DNA from 4 places in the Kitasatospora sp. NPDC059327 genome. Region 4 is predicted to be linked to each of the others. Evidence: riboswitches for the same ligand, from Rfam matches in the RefSeq annotation. Region 4 holds a riboswitch; each other region holds the start of a gene.

Region 1 (3,843 bases), on a different contig from region 4:
TGACGAAGGAGTTCAAGGACATGTTCTGCGCCTTGAACGGCGCCACGGCGACGCCCTGACGGGCCAGCCAGCGGCAGATGCCGGCGGTGACCACGCTCTTCCCGGCGTCCGAGGTCGTCCCGGCGACCAGCAGTGCGTTGCTCACGCGCTCCCCCTTCTCGTCCCCGCCCCGAAGGCCCGCACGACGGCGTGCCCGGCGACGGTCGTACCCAGTGCGAGCAGCCCCACCCGGCGGGAGAGCCGGCAGGCGCGCTCGATATCGTCCACCGTCACCGGCCGCAGCTCGCCGCCCAGGACCGGCCGGTGCTCCACCCGGGTGCCGTACCGCAGGGTGCCGCCGAGGCGCACCCCGACGGCGCCGGCGAAGGCCGACTCGGCCTGGCCCGCGTTGGGGCTGGGGTGGGCGGAGCCGTCCCGGCGCCAGACCCGCCAGGCCGTCCGGGGCTCGGGCGCGGCGGCGACCGCCAGCAGCGCGGTCAGCCGGGCGCCCGGCCAGCCCGCCAGGTCATCCAGCCGGGCCGAGGCCCAGCCGAACCGGGTGTGGCGGGGCGAGCGGTGGCCGACCATCGCGTCGAGGGTGTTGACCGCGCGGAACGCCAGCAGCCCGGGCGTGCCCGCGAGGGCGCCCCAGACGAGCGCGTTGACCACGGCGTCGGCGGTGTTCTCGGCGACCGACTCGACCACCGCGCGGGCGATCTGCTGCTCGTCGAGGGCGCTCGGGTCGCGTCCGCACAGGTGCGGCAGCCGCTCGCGCGCCGCCGCGAGGTCGTGCGCGGCGAGCGAGCGCCCGATCGTGCGGGCCTCGCGGGTGAGCGAGGTGCCGCCGAGCACCGTCCAGGTCGCGGCGGCGGCCAGCGCGGCCCGCCCGAGCGGCCGGCGGCCCAGGGTGCGGTCGGCGGCCACCGCGCCGGCGGCGACGGTGCCCACGCAGAGCGCGGTGAAGGCGGTGCCGACCGCGCGGTCGTCGCGCCAGATCCGCCGCTCCAGCCGGCCGGCCGCGCCGCCGAAGACGGCCACCGGGTGGCCGCGCCGCGGATCGGCGAAACGGGCGTCGGCGAGGTATCCGGCGACGGCGCCCAGCGCGAAGGCGGCGGCGCGGGTCAGCGGGCGCACGGTGGACAGCAGAGGGCTCGGAAGGTCGGGGCAGCCTGCATCGCGTGCGTGTCCTCACTCAGGGTCCGCGCCCTGGATCGACGAACCGGGGGCGAGAGTCTCCTGGCTTCCGGGGTCGAACGCACCCCCGGGCCTCCGGCCGCCGCTGACGGCTCGCCGTGATGGACCCCTCCGGCGCCGCGTCGGGCGAGGAGGGACTCCGAGTGTGCTCCCCGGTGACAGTGGCGGGACCGCGCCGGACTCGCACCGGCTTCCTCTGCATGCCTCCGTTTGGCTGAAGGATCCCATCACGCGGCCGAACCGTGCGTCAACCAAGGTCACGGAGGGGTTGGTCACAGCGCCCGGGGGTTTCCCGGCCCCGTCGCTACCTCTGATCACCACCCCCCGCAGGGGCATGACAGCCTGTGTGATCGTCCAGTCGCCTGGAGAACCCTCCAGGCCCGCTTCGTGTGTTCGGCGGCTGGGGGGCGGCCGGACCACCCCCTACCGTCGGGTCCCATGCGACGCAGACAGCCACCCGCCGTGCCTCCGGTGCCCTTCTCGCCCGCGGCCGCCCGCGCGCACCGCGCCGGACTCGGCCTGACCCCCGACCAGGTGGTCGAGGGCATGGCCGCGCACGGTGTCCGGCTGCTGCCCACCCACCTGCTCGGCTGGGAGAGCGGCGCGCTGCGCCCCACCGAGGAGGAGTTCATCGCGCTGGCCCGGGCGCTCTGGTGCCCGCCGGCCCAGCTGATGGGCGTCCGCCCGGCCCGGCTGCGGGACTTCCGGGTCGCCCGGGAGCTCAACCAGGAGAGCGCGGCCCGCCGGATCGGCATCGCCCTGCGGCAGTACCAGCAGGCCGAGGCGACCGGGCGGTGGGACGGCGAGCAGGAGCAGACGTACGCGCTGGCCCAGGTGCTCGGCCTGACGCTGCGCGAGCTGGTCGCGGTGACGGGCCGGGCGGACGAGCTGGACCGGCGGCTGCGGCAGTGCGTGGACAGCCGCTGGCAGGCGCACGTGCGGCCGATCGGCCGGATCGTGCCGGTACACGAGGACGACCTCGCCACCGTGCTGACGGCGCTGCAGAAGGAGTACCAGGTCACCTCCCACTGGGGCGCCGGCAGCTGGGGCTCCCCGGCCCCGGCGGCGGGCCCCGAGGCGGCGCAGGCGGCCCGGCCGCCGGGCGAGCGGTTCTGGGAGCTGCTGGGGCGGCTGGAGACCGAGATCCCGGTCTGACCGGCCGCGGTCCTCCCCGCTCCCCCTTCCGTCCTCCGCTTGCCTTCTCCGTTTCCCTGTCTCCGCTTCCGTTCCCTCCTTCCGTGATTCGCGTCGCGAGCCCCGCCGCGAGCCCTGCCCCGCCGCGAGCCCCGCCGCACCGTGAACCCCGCCGCACCGTGAACCCCGCCGCACCGTGAACCCCGGGCCGGCGTGACCCGGACGGCCGTGTCCGGTGGCCGGGCGCCGTTCCCACGAGTGGACTGGTGGGCACAGTGCCCAGTCCGCGACGAACAGAGCGGGGAGCGATATGCGTTGGGGAACCGCGGCCGTAGTGGCGGCCGCCGTCGTCGGGACCGGGGCCGCCGTCCTGCTGATCGGCCGGCGGGCGTCCGAGCGGATGGTCAACCCGGCGGCCGCCCGTGAGCGGCCCGCCGGCCCCGTGGTGGTGCTGGCCCTCGGCGCGGGTCGGGCCACCTTCACCCGCACCGCCGAGAGCGCCCGCCCCGGCCGCTGGGCCGTCGAGTGGGCCGACGGCGGGCACGCGGTGGTCGACGAGATCCTGCACGCGGACGAGCGGGGCGTCACCCGGCGACTGGTCCGCGCCGACCGGGGCACCCTGGCTCCCGGCACCTCGGTCCGCTTCACGCCCCGCGTCCACCTCGGCGATCCGACCTCCGCACTCGGCCTGCCGTTCACCGAGACCGCCGTGGAGGGCGAGCTGGGCGCGCTGCCCGCCTGGTGGCTCGACGGCAAGCGCGGTACCTGGGTGATCCTGGTGCACGGCCCCGGCGCCGACCGGCAGCAGACCCTCCCGGTGATCCCCGTGCTGGAGCGGTTCGGCCTGCCCGTCCTCGCCGTCACCTACCGCGGCGACGAGGGCGCGCCCGCCTCCCCGGACGGCCTCGGCCACTTCGGGGAGACCGAGTGGCGGGACGTCGAGGCGGCCCTGCGGCTGGCCCTCGACAGCGGCGCCGGGCGGGTCGTCCTGTACGGCTGGTCGCTCGGCGCGACCATGGTGCTGCAGACCGCGGCCCGTTCGGCGTGGGCCTCCGCGATCAGCGGCCTGATCCTGGACTCCCCGGTGCTCGACTGGTCGGCCTCCGCCCGCCGGGGCGCGGCCCGGGCCGGCTACCGGGGCGCCGCCGGCGAGCTGGGCGCGCTCGCCGCCGAGGGCCGGGCCGGCGTGGATCTGGCCGACTTCGCCCGCCTCGCGGACGGTACCGACCTGCGGGTGCCCACCCTCCTCCTGCAAGGGCCCGACGACACGCTGGCCCCCTGGCGGGCCGCCGCCCGGCTGGCCGACCGGCGCTCCGACGTGGTCGGCCTCCGGGCCGTGCCCGGCGGGGAGCACGCGGGCCTCTGGAACGCCGACCCCGACCGCTACGAGGAGCACCTCCGGCGCTGGCTCACCCCGCTGCTCTGACCTCCGCTGCTCCGAGGCCCGCCGCTCCGCCTCCCGCCACCCCGCTCCCGCCGCTCCGGGCCGGGTGACCCCGGGCGGCGGGGAGCGCTCCCGGGCGGGGCCGGACCCAC
Region 2 (3,843 bases), on a different contig from region 4:
AGCCCATCGTCGGGATGGTGAAGCTCGCGCCCTCCTTGACCCCGGAGGGCCAGCGCGAGGTGACGGTCTTGGTCCTGGTGTAGAAGCGGATCGCGTCCGGACCGTGCTGGTTGAGGTCGCCGAACCCGGAGCGCTTCCACCCGCCGAAGGTGTGGTACGCGACGGGGACCGGGATCGGCACGTTCACGCCGATCATCCCGGTGTGGACCCGCCGGGTGAAGTCCCGCGCGGTGTCGCCGTCCCGCGTGAAGATCGCCACGCCGTTGCCGAACTCGTGCTCGCTCGGCAGCCGCAGTGCCTCCTCGTAGTCCGCCGCACGGACCACGCACAGCACCGGGCCGAAGATCTCCTCGCGGTAGATCCGCATCCCGGGGGTGACCCGGTCGAACAGCGTGGCCCCCAGGAAGTAGCCGTCCTCGTACCCCGGCACGGTCAGCTCACGACCGTCGACGACCAGTTCGGCGCCCTCCTCGACGCCCAGGTCCAGGAATCCGCGCACCCGCTCCAGGGCGTCCCGGCCGACCAGCGGACCGAAGTCGGCCGCGGGGTCGTGCGAGGCGCCGACCCTGAGCGCGGCGATCCGCTCGATGAGCTTGGCGACCAGCGCGTCCGCGGTCTCCTCCCCCACCGGCACCGCGACGGAGACGGCCATGCACCGCTCGCCCGCGGAGCCGTACCCGGCGCCGATCAGCGCGTCGGCGGCCTGGTCGAGGTCGGCGTCCGGCATCACGATCAGGTGGTTCTTGGCGCCCCCGAAGCACTGCGCGCGCTTGCCCCGCGCGGCCGCCGTGGCGTAGACGTACTCGGCGACCGGTGTCGACCCGACGAACCCCAGCGCCTGCACCCGCGGATCGTCGAGCAGCGTGTCCACCGCCTCCTTGCCGCCGTTGACGACGTTCAGCACCCCCGGCGGCAGGCCCGCCTCGACGAACAGCTCGGCGAGCCGCAGCGGCACCGACGGGTCGCGCTCGGAGGGCTTGAGCACGAAGGCGTTTCCGCAGGCGATCGCGGGCGCCGCCTTCCACAGCGGAATCATCGCGGGGAAGTTGAACGGGGTGATGCCCGCGACCACCCCGAGCGGCTGGCGCAGCGAGTACACGTCGATGCCGGTACCGGCGCTGTCGGTGAACTCGCCCTTGAGCAGGTGCGGGACACCGGCGGCGAACTCCACCACCTCCAGCCCGCGCTGGAGGTCGCCGTGGGCGTCGGCGACGGTCTTGCCGTGTTCGGCGGAGAGCAGCCGGGCCAGCGACTCGCGCTCGGCCTCGACCAGTTGGAGGAAGCGCAGCAGCACCCGGGCCCGCCGCTGCGGGTTCCAGGCGGCCCACTCGACCTGGGCCTGTTCGGCGTCGGCGATCGCCGCCTCGGTCTCGGCCCGGCTCGCCAGTGGAACACGTGCCTGGACCGTACCGGTGTTGGGGTCGTACACGTCGCCGAACACCCCGGAGGTGCCGGCGACGTGCTTGCCGCCGATGTAGTGGTTGAGCTCACGGATCATCACAAGCCTGCTCTCGTCAGGATGTCAGGTGGATCCGAGGGAACTGGGGCACGGCGGCACCGCCGTGGGCCCGGTGCGGGCACACGGGTACCGCCGGGCGCGGCACACCGTCAGGGGGACGGGCACACCGCGGCCGTCGCAGGATCACCAGGGTCGGGAGGCGCGCAGACCGGTGCCATGCGTGTTTGCTCCATCCTCGTGGACAACACGGAACACCCGCAGTCGGTATCCTGACTCCCGGATCACCGCGCGCCGCCCGGCCTTCCCGGCTGGCTGCCAGTGGCTGGTACTGCGACGACGCACTCCCCGGTCACAGTGGCGGGACCGTGCCGGATTCACACCGGCTTCCCTGCACTGCGGGCCTTGTCCACGACCATATAGTTGGACGTCCTACTAAGTCCAGGGGTCGAGCCGCACCGTATCGCCACCCTCGCCCGGCCGCCGCCGCCATGACCGTCCACCGCGCGCGCCCGCCACCCGCGACAGCCGCGAACTGCGGCGAAGCCCCTGCAGTGATGATCAACTAGCCTGCGGACATTCATCTTTGACACAACATCACGTCTTTGTTTGGTAACGGCGAAAGCGTATGGTGCCGGATCGTTCCGGGCAGGTACATGCTGTGGGCATGCACGCGCGACGCCTTCGCCGTACCCGGCCGACGCGTCCGCGCGGGCCCACGGGGAAGTCGTTGTCGCGCGAAGGTCGGCGATGGTCAGATGAGCACATTCGACATGTGGAACTGTTTCGTCTGCGGCACGGCCTGCTCGGCGGCCACCGCCCGCTGCCCCACCTGCGGGGCCGGACCGGGCGGCTACACCCCGGGCCCGGCCGGGCCCCCCGGGCCGCCCCTGCCGGCCGGGCCGCTCGTGCCGGGGCCCGTGAAGCCCATGCCGTCGATGGCCCCGACCTTCGCACCGGCCGGCCCCGCCCCCGGCGGTACCGCGGCACCGCCGCCGTCGAGCAGCTGGACACCGGCGCCCCAGCCCGGCCCCCAGCCGCCGGCCCGGCACCTGGCCACGGACGCCACCCGCTACCTCTGCGCGGCCGTGCAGCTGGAGAGCGACCTGGGCAACCGGGCCATCGAGTCCGTCCTCAAGGAGACGCACCGCGCCATCGCCTCCTCCCCCGGTGTCGACCTGGTCTGCGTCCTGCGCTACGCGCTCGCCGCGCGCGCCCGGCAGACCACCGCCCAGGTCCTGCTCGCCCTGACCGCGATCGCCCTGCTGGCCTCCTTCGGCTACCAGCCCCTCTCCGACCCCTCGGACTCCGTCGTCCCGATCCCCCTGCCGCCCCTCGCCCTCCCGCTCCTCGCCGTCGCCTGGGGCATCGTGCTGGTCGAACGGCTCATCGCCTTCTACAGCGTGCTCCGGCCCAAGCTGCGCCGGGACGCCTTCGACCCCGCCCAGGCACCGAGCGCCCGGCCCCAGGACGAGAACCTGCTGAGCCTGCTGGCCACCGAGGACCAGCAGGGGAACGTCTCGGTCTTCTCCGGCTACGAGCCCTTCCTCGGCTACGGCCGGCTGCTGAACAGCTGGAACTTCACCGTCGCCGTGGACCGGCCCGACGAGTCCTTCGACCAGGTGCTCCCGTTCACCCTCAAGACGCTGGACACCGAGGTCATCAGGGCGGTCGCCGCCCTCGGACTGCCCGGGGTGGACATCTCCGAGCGGGTCTTCGTCAACGGCGCGGACCTGGCCCAGGGCCTGGACCCGGTCCTGCGCCCACTGCTGCTCCCCCGTCCCGAGGGCCGGCCCCAGATCGCCCTGGCGCCGGCGGTCCTCGACCGGCTGCGGGACGACGGCGCCGGGCGGGCCCGCCCGTACCTGGTGACCACCGTCTCGGGCTGGAACGCCGAACTGGTGACCAGCACCACGGTCCGCTTCTCCCTGAGCCCCGCCCGGGACCTCCTGTTCGTCGAGGGCGCCGTCTCCCTGCTGCCGCCGCTGCACCGCCGCTACCACCAGGTCGACCACCTGCTCGACCGCCCCACCTGGTGGCAGCTGCTGGCCCTGCTGCGCGGCTCCGCCGCCGCCGTGCCGTTCCGGCTGCTGACCGCCCCGTTCAAGGTGCTCGCCATGGTGGGCGGCCCGCTGGCCGAAGGGCGCAAGGAACGCGCCCGGCGCCGGCAGATCGCCCTCGGCGCGTTCAACTACGGTGCCGCGCTGAGCCTTCGGGAGACGGCGAGCGACCCCCAGTTCCACCGGTACTTCCAGCAGGTCGACAGCCAGATGTACTCCAAAGTCGTCGAACGCCGCGTCCTGGACACGCTCACCGACTTCCTGGCGGCCCACCAGGTGGACATCTCCGAACTCCGTGAGCGCCAGAGCGTGATCTACAACGGCGGC
Region 3 (3,843 bases), on a different contig from region 4:
GCCGCAACTACCTCCATGAACTCGACCTCGCCGCCGAGGAGTTGGCCGCCGAGATCGGCCTGCGGCGGGGCGGGGTCCGGGAGGCCCTGGCCGAGCGGCTCGCGGCCGGGCACCAGGTCCGGCCGGTCGTCGGGGGCGAGCACCTGCACGCGTACGACCCGGACAGCCGGGTGCTGCGGCTGTCCGACCGGCTGCGCCCGGGCCAGCAGGCGTTCCGGATGGCGACCCAGCTGGCCTACCTGGAACACGACGCGCTGCTCGGTGAACTCGCCGCCGAGGACAGCGCGCCCGGGTCGACCGCCTGGTCCCTGACCCGGATCGGGCTGGCCAACTACTTCGCCGCCGCCCTGGTCCTGCCCTACCGGGTCTTCCACGCCGAGGCGGAGGCGGCGCGCTACGACATCGAGCACCTCGCCGACCACTTCGGGCTGGGGTACGAGACCGTCTGCCACCGCCTCAGCACGCTCCAGCGGCCCCGGCTGCGCGGGGTGCCGTTCTCCTTCGTCCGGGTCGACCGGGCCGGCAACGTCTCCAAGCGCCAGTCCGCCACGGACTTCCACTTCTCCCGCACCGGCGGCACCTGCCCGCTGTGGAACGTCTACGAGGCCTTCGCCGCCCCCGGCCGGGTGCACGTCCAGGTCGCCGCGATGCCCGACGGCCGGCGCTACCTGTGGACCGCCCGGGCGGTGTCCCGCTCACCGGGCGGCTGGGGGCGGCCGGGCAAGACCTTCGCCGTCGGCCTCGGCTGCGAGCTCCGGCACGCGTCCAGGCTCGTCTACTCCGCCGGGCTCGACCTCGCGGACGAGGCGGCCGCGACCCCGATCGGCCTCGGCTGCAAGGCGTGTGAGCGCCCCGCCTGCCCGCAGCGGGCCGCGCCCGCGGTCGGCCTGCCCCTGGCGGTGGACGAGCACACCAGCACCTTCGTGCCCTATCCCGTCCGGGTCGGAGCGGCGGTTCGCCCGGGCGGCGCCGCACAGCCGGGGGGAGCGGGGCGGTCCGGGGGAGCGGGGCCGCGGGGGTGACGGGGCGCCTCACCTGCCCACGCCACCATCCGCGATCCGGACAATCGCCGACGCGACGCCGTCGATGGGCCTAGGGTGGGCGGTGCAGTCGGTTCGCCGTGTCCTCCAGCCACGGCGTCGCAAGAGGGAACCCGGTGGAAATCCGGGACTGCCCCGCAGCGGTGAGTGGGAACGACCGCCGTCACATGCACTGGGTCCCAGCGGGGCCCGGGAAGCGACGGCCAGTAGGGGTCCGCCTGGTTCGCCAGATGGACGTGCCCGCGAGTCCGAAGACCTGCCACTGCCCGCGTGCACCCCGCACGCGGTGATCTCGGTGACCTCGAGGGCGGGTCGGCGGAGCGGGCGGGCCCATCCTGGTGCCGTGCCCCCACTGTCGTACCTCCACGCCGTCGCGCTCTCCCGGGATCGCAGCGCGACTCGCGAAGGAGAGTTCCGTGTCATCGAGTTCCACCGCCCCGCAGGCCACCGTGTACGGCTACCCGCGGCAGGGTGCCGACCGGGAGCTGAAGAAGGCCGTCGAGGGGTACTGGGCCGGCCGCGTCACCGCCGCCGCCCTGCACGCCGTCGCCGCCGGACTGCGCCGGGACAACTGGCGCCGGCTGACCGAGGCGGGCGTCACCGAAGTCCCCACCGGCGACTTCTCGCTCTACGACCACGTCCTGGACACCACGGTCGCGGTCGGCGCGATCCCGGCCCGCCACCGCGCCGCCGTCGCGGCCGACCCGCTGGACGGCTACTTCGCCATGGCCCGTGGCACGCAGGAGGTCGCACCGCTGGAGATGACCAAGTGGTTCGACACCAACTACCACTACTTGGTACCCGAGTTGGGCCCGGACACGGTCTTCGTGGCGAACTCCGCGAAGCCGGTCGCCGAACTGCGTGAGGCCCTGGAGGCCGGTCACCGCGCCCGGCCGGTGCTGGTCGGCCCGCTGACGTACCTGCTGCTCGCCAAGCCCGCCCCCGGCGTGGCCGCGGACTTCCGGCCGATCACCCTGCTGGACCGGCTGCTGCCCGTCTACGCCGAACTCCTCGCCGACCTGCGCGCCGCGGGCGCCGAGTGGGTCCAGCTCGACGAACCGGCCCTGGTCCAGGACCGCACTCCGGCCGAGCTGAACGCCGCCACCCGGGTCTACCGCGAACTCGGCGGGCTCACCGACCGCCCCCGGCTGCTGGTCGCCAGCTACTTCGACCGTCTCGGCGAGGCCCTCCCCGTCCTGGCCAAGGCCCCGATCGAGGGCATCGGCCTGGACTTCACCGGTCCGGGCGCCGCCAACCTCGACGACCTCGCCGCCGTCGGCGGCCTGCCCGGCAAGCGCCTGGTCGCGGGCGTGGTGGACGGCCGCAACATCTGGATCAACAACCTGGAGAAGTCCCTCGCCACCCTCGGCACCCTGCTCGGGCTGGCCGACCGGGTCGACGTCGCGCCGTCCTGCTCCCTGCTGCACGTCCCGCTCGACGCCGACGCCGAGCGGGACCTCGACCCGCAGGTCGCCCGCTGGCTGGCCTTCGCCCGCCAGAAGACCACCGAGATCGCCACCCTGGCGCGCGGCCTGGCCCACGGCACTGACACCATCGCGGCCCAACTGGCCGCCAACCGTGCCGACCTGGCCTCCCGCGCCGCCTCCGCGCTGACCCACGACCCGGCCGTCCGGGCCCGCGTCGCCGCCACCACCCCCGCGGCCGCCCGCCGCGCCCAGGCCTACCCCGAGCGCGCCGAGGCGCAGCGGACCAGGCTGAACCTGCCGCTGCTGCCGACCACCACCATCGGCTCCTTCCCGCAGACCACCGAACTGCGCACGGCCCGCGCCGATCTGCGGGCCGGCCGCATCGACGACGGCACCTACCGGGACCGGATGCGGGCCGAGGTCCGTGAGGTGATCGCCTACCAGGAGAAGACGGGCATCGACGTCCTGGTCCACGGCGAGCCGGAACGCAACGACATGGTCCAGTACTTCGCCGAGCAGCTGACCGGCTACCTGGCCACCCGGCACGGCTGGGTGCAGTCCTACGGCACCCGCTACGTCCGCCCGCCGGTGCTGGCCGGCGACATCTCCCGCCCGCACCCGATGACCGTCGACTGGTACCGCTACGCCGCCGATCTGACGGACCGTCCGGTCAAGGGCATGCTCACCGGCCCGGTGACCATGCTCGCCTGGTCCTTCGTCCGGGACGACCAGCCGGTGGGCGACACCGCCCGGCAGGTCGCGCTCGCCCTGCGCGACGAGGTGACCGACCTGGAGGCGGCCGGCGCGGCCGTCATCCAGGTCGACGAGCCGGCGCTGCGCGAGACCCTGCCGCTGCGGGCGGCCGACCGCCCCGGCTACCTGGCCTGGGCCACCGAGTCGTTCCGGCTCTCGACCTCCGGGGTCCGCGCCGACACCCAGATCCACACCCACATGTGCTACGCCGAGTTCGGCGCGATCATGACCGCGATCGACGAGCTCGACGCCGACGTGATCTCGCTGGAGGCGGCCCGTTCGCACATGGAGGTCGCCCACGAGCTGGCCGAGGCCGGCTATCCGCGCGAGGTCGGCCCGGGTGTCTACGACATCCACTCGCCCCGGGTGCCGAGCGCCGGGGAGGCGGCCTCGCTGCTCCGGGCCGGACTGGCCGCGATTCCGGCGGAGCGGCTCTGGGTCAACCCCGACTGCGGTCTGAAGACCCGCGGTTGGCCGGAGACCAGGGCCTCGCTGGAGCACCTGGTCGAGGCGGCCCGGGTGGTCCGCGCCGAGCTGGCGGGCTGACCGGCGGGCCGGGACGGACGGCCGCCGTTCGTCCCGGCCCGTCCGCCGCCACCCGGCCCCGGGCGGGGGAGTCGCGG
Region 4 (3,843 bases):
CGATCGCGGGATCGGTGTTGGCTACGCCGCCGGTGCACAGCGAGGCCATGGCCGCGCCGGTCATGTCGACGTCGCTGCCCTGGGCGAGGGCGGTCGGGTCGCCCGCGGCCTTGCTGTAGTTCCAGCCCCCGTCGTTGTGCTGGTTGGCGCGCACCGCGGTGACGGAGGCGTTCAGCAGGGCCTGCGGGGCGCGCTGGGCGCCCGCCTGGGTCCTGGCACCCGCGAGGGCGAGCAGGCCGAAGACGGTGCCGTTGAAGTTGGCGGACGGGCCGTAGTAGCCGGGTTCGGCGCTCTGCCAGTAGGCGGTGAGGTCGGCGAGGAGGTTGCGGGCCGGGCCCACTCGGGCGGGGTCGATGCCCGCCGCGTAGGCGTTGAGGATGCCGCGCTCGTAGTCCGTGACGACCGGCGAGCCGCCGGGCCAGCCGGGCGCGGCGAGCTGGTTGCGGTACACGAGGCGGGCGTTCTTGCTCGCGTCACCACCGGGGGTGACGTCCGCCGCTGCCGTGCCGGCGGCCGCAAGCGCGCTGAAGGCCCACTCGTTGGAGAGCCCGCCACCGGTGACGTAGCCGCCGTCGGCGGCCTGCAGGGACTTCAGGTAGGTGACACCGGTGCTCTTGGAGGTGGCTATCTGCGCGGGACTGGCCGTCGCGTGGGCGGGGACGGGGGTGAGCAGCAGCGCTCCGGCCGACAGCGCCACGGTGACGGCGGAGGCGGCACGGGACGGGGTGGTCCGCGAGGTGGTGGGGAGGGTCACGGGACAGGCTCCTTGGGGTGGCGGGCGCCGACCCTGCCCCGTGCGGTCCGGCGTCCGTTCGGGCGCGCGCGACCGCTGGAGCGGTCGCCGCCCGAATCGCGTGGGCCGGCATTCGCCGTGGTGCACGGCCGGGCGGGCATCCGGGCTCGGGGTGGCTCGAACGCCACCCCACACCGCTGCGCGTCAGCCCCGGATTCGCACCGGGTTCCCCCGTCAGGCCACCGCGGACGCTACCGTACGGCGCTCCCGATCACGAGGTGATGTGGTCGACATGACGACCCGTTGACTGTCCCTCGACCGACGTGGTCTGATGAACCGTTTTTCACCCTCGGCATTCAGGGGAAGCCGGTTCGATTCCGGCGCTGACCCGCAACCGTGGACCCACCTCCGGGTGGGTGAGCCGGAATGCCTGGACCGGGGGTCTGTTCCAAGCACATGCGTCGTCGCGGACTACGACGTGGTCGGGACGGTCCCTGCCCGGGTACCGTCGGCTGCGCCGTGGTCTCCTGCGTCGACCGACGAGGGAGTCGTCGTGAGGGTCAGCAGCAGTCGCACACGTCACAGAAGCCGGGACCTCGCCTCCCTGGTGGTCGCCGGCACGGTGGCGGCCGCCGCCTGCGGAACGGTCCTGCTCGGCCGGCCCGGCATCGCCGCCGCCGACCCGATCGAGCGGTGCACCGCGACGACCGGCGCGATCGTCGCCGTCGACTTCGGCCACTGGGGCGGCGGCATCGTCCGCGGTTGCGACGCCAACCCCACGACGGGGATGAACCTGCTGCACGCCGCGGGGTTCACCACCACCGGCACCGAGCACGACGGGCCGGCTTTCATCTGCCGGTTGGGCACCGGGAGCTTCGACGCCGGCACCCAGTACCCGACGCCGGCCGAGGAGTCGTGCGTCAACACCCCGCAGGCCACCGCGTACTGGTCGTACTGGATCGCCGCACCCGGCCAACAGGCCTGGTCCTACAGCCAGTTCGGCGCGGGGACGCAGAAGCCCAAGCCGGGCGAGGTCGAGGCCTGGGTGTACGGCGGCACCGACATCGGCGGCACCAGCGGCGCGCCGACCTTCACCCCGGACTCCGTCCGGGCCAAGAACGACGGCCCCTCGCCCTCGCCCACGGCGACCCCGAGCCCGACGTCGACCTCCACCGGGTCGCCGGCCGCCCCCGGCGACCCGGCGGCCGCGGCGGCCTGGCTGGCCGGGCGCCTCGTCGCCGGCGACCACATGGAGAACTGGGCCACCGAGGGGCCGGACTACCCGCGGACCGCGCTCACCGCCGTCGCGCTCGCCGCGGCGGGTACGCAGGATCCGGCGCTGCGCAAGGTGCTCGGCTTCCTCTCCACGCACACCGACGCGTTCCTCCTCCCCGAGGGTCCGACCGGCGCGCCCGACGCACGGGCCGCCGCGCTGCTGGCCCTCGTCGCCGAGAGCACCGGCCGCGACCCGCGCTCCTTCGGCGGCCGGGACCTGGTCGCCGCGCTCACCGACCACGTCTGCGCGGCGGCGGGGGAGAACGGCAAGTGCACCGCCGCCGGGGACTTCCTCGGGGCGGCCTCCCCCTGGGTCCAGACGCTCGGCGTCATCGCGCTCCAGCGTGCCGGCGTCACGCCGCCCGCCCCGGCACTCGCCCGCTTCACGGCCCTCCAGTGCGCCGACGGCGGGCTGGCCGGATCGATGATCGTCGCCGGTGACCACTGCGAGTCCGACCCGCTCACCACCGCCGTCGCCGCCCTCGCCCTGCGCACGGCCCCCGGTTTCGAGGCGACGGCGAAGAAGGCGGCGGACCAACTCGCGGCGAGCCAGCAGGCCGACGGCTCCCTCCTGCCGTACGCGGGCGCCCCCGGCGACACCGTCAGCACCGCGAGCGCGGCACAGGCGTTTCGGGCCACCGGCCAGGGCGCCCGGCGGGACGCCGCCACGGCCTGGCTCGCGGGCCGCCAGGGCGAGGACGGCGGTTTCGGCCCCGACGCGGCCACCTCCGAGGCCGACGCGGCCGCCACCGAGCAGGCCGTCCTGGCGCTGACCGGCACCGACCTCACCACTGTCCGGCACGACCCGGACGGCGCCACCGCGACCCCGCCCGCCGGCCGCACCCCCGACCTGGCCCGGGGGAGCGGCTACCTGACGGATCCGGCCCGCCTGATCGACGGCCACTACTACGAGGCCTTCCCGACCTTCGCCGACTTCGGGCTCACCATCGACGGCGCCTACGCCCTCGCGGCGACCGGTGCCGACGACGCGGCCCTGCGCAGGATCGTGGACTTCCTGGACCAGCGGGGCAAGGACCCCAACGAGCGGACCGTCAACGACTGGACGGCCGTCGGCACCGAGTACGCGGGCGGCGGCTCGATCGGCAAGGAGGCGCTGCTCGCCGAGATCGTCGGCCGTGACCCGCGGGCCTTCGGCGGCCACGACCTGATCGCCGCGCTGGACCGGGCCGTCTGCGCCAAGGCCGACCAGAACACCGGCTGCGCGGCACCCGGCAACTACACCTACGCGACCTCGGTGTTCTCCCAGGCGCTCGGCATCATGGCCCAGCTGCGCGCCGGTGACGCGGCCAACGCCGCCGCGCCGATCACCTACCTGGAGGGCCTCCAGCACGCCGACGGCTCCTGGCCGAGTCTGATCCCGGCCACCGGCGACTCCGACGTGGACAGCACCGCGATGGCCGCCATGGCCCTCGCCCTCGTCCCCGGCGACGAGGCCGCCCGGGCCGTCGACCAGGGGCTCGGTTGGCTCGCCGCCCAGCAGCTGCCCGACGGCGGCTTCCCCGGCGCGGCCGGCCACTCGACCAACTCGACGGCCCTCGCCATTCAGGGCATGACCCTGCGCAAGGCCACCTACGGCGCGCGGATCGCCAAGGCGCTGGATTTCCTGGCCGGCCGGCAGAACGGCGACGGCGGGTTCGACGTCGCCTCCGCCGGGCAGCAGGGCTCGGACGTCCGCGCGTCCACGCAGGTGGTCGGCGGTTCCACCGGGATCTCCTTCGGCACGCTGTCCCGGAACCTCGGCGGTACGCCGACGGGGACGCCTACGGCGACCGGTACTCCGACGGCCACCGGCACGCCGACCGCGACCGGTACGC

Evidence for each region. Region 4 has a riboswitch for cobalamin ahead of ACFXHB_RS07345 (prenyltransferase/squalene oxidase repeat-containing protein). Riboswitches for the same ligand answer to the same signal wherever they lie in the genome.
Region 1: linked by a shared signal. The riboswitch ahead of ACFXHB_RS14010 (cobalamin biosynthesis protein) and the one ahead of ACFXHB_RS07345 (prenyltransferase/squalene oxidase repeat-containing protein) in region 4 are both predicted to bind cobalamin.
Region 2: linked by a shared signal. The riboswitch ahead of ACFXHB_RS04735 (CoA-acylating methylmalonate-semialdehyde dehydrogenase) and the one ahead of ACFXHB_RS07345 (prenyltransferase/squalene oxidase repeat-containing protein) in region 4 are both predicted to bind cobalamin.
Region 3: linked by a shared signal. The riboswitch ahead of metE (5-methyltetrahydropteroyltriglutamate--homocysteine S-methyltransferase) and the one ahead of ACFXHB_RS07345 (prenyltransferase/squalene oxidase repeat-containing protein) in region 4 are both predicted to bind cobalamin.

The regions. Positions count from the first base shown of each region.
Region 1 is NZ_JBHYYB010000018.1:79,071-82,913, reverse strand. It holds gene ACFXHB_RS14015 (cobyric acid synthase) at 1-145, opposite strand, end outside; gene ACFXHB_RS14010 (cobalamin biosynthesis protein) at 142-1,113, opposite strand; cobalamin riboswitch at 1,209-1,371, opposite strand; gene ACFXHB_RS14005 (XRE family transcriptional regulator) at 1,612-2,328, shown strand; gene ACFXHB_RS14000 (alpha/beta hydrolase family protein) at 2,618-3,733, shown strand.
Region 2 is NZ_JBHYYB010000005.1:4,645-8,487, reverse strand. It holds gene ACFXHB_RS04735 (CoA-acylating methylmalonate-semialdehyde dehydrogenase) at 1-1,498, opposite strand, end outside; cobalamin riboswitch at 1,701-1,891, opposite strand; gene ACFXHB_RS04730 (hypothetical protein) at 2,215-3,843, shown strand, end outside.
Region 3 is NZ_JBHYYB010000009.1:124,745-128,587, reverse strand. It holds gene ACFXHB_RS08935 (short-chain fatty acyl-CoA regulator family protein) at 1-1,022, shown strand, start outside; cobalamin riboswitch at 1,144-1,298, shown strand; gene metE (5-methyltetrahydropteroyltriglutamate--homocysteine S-methyltransferase) at 1,457-3,766, shown strand.
Region 4 is NZ_JBHYYB010000007.1:151,731-155,573, forward strand. It holds gene ACFXHB_RS07340 (hypothetical protein) at 1-754, opposite strand, end outside; cobalamin riboswitch at 889-965, opposite strand; cobalamin riboswitch at 1,043-1,186, shown strand; gene ACFXHB_RS07345 (prenyltransferase/squalene oxidase repeat-containing protein) at 1,287-3,843, shown strand, end outside.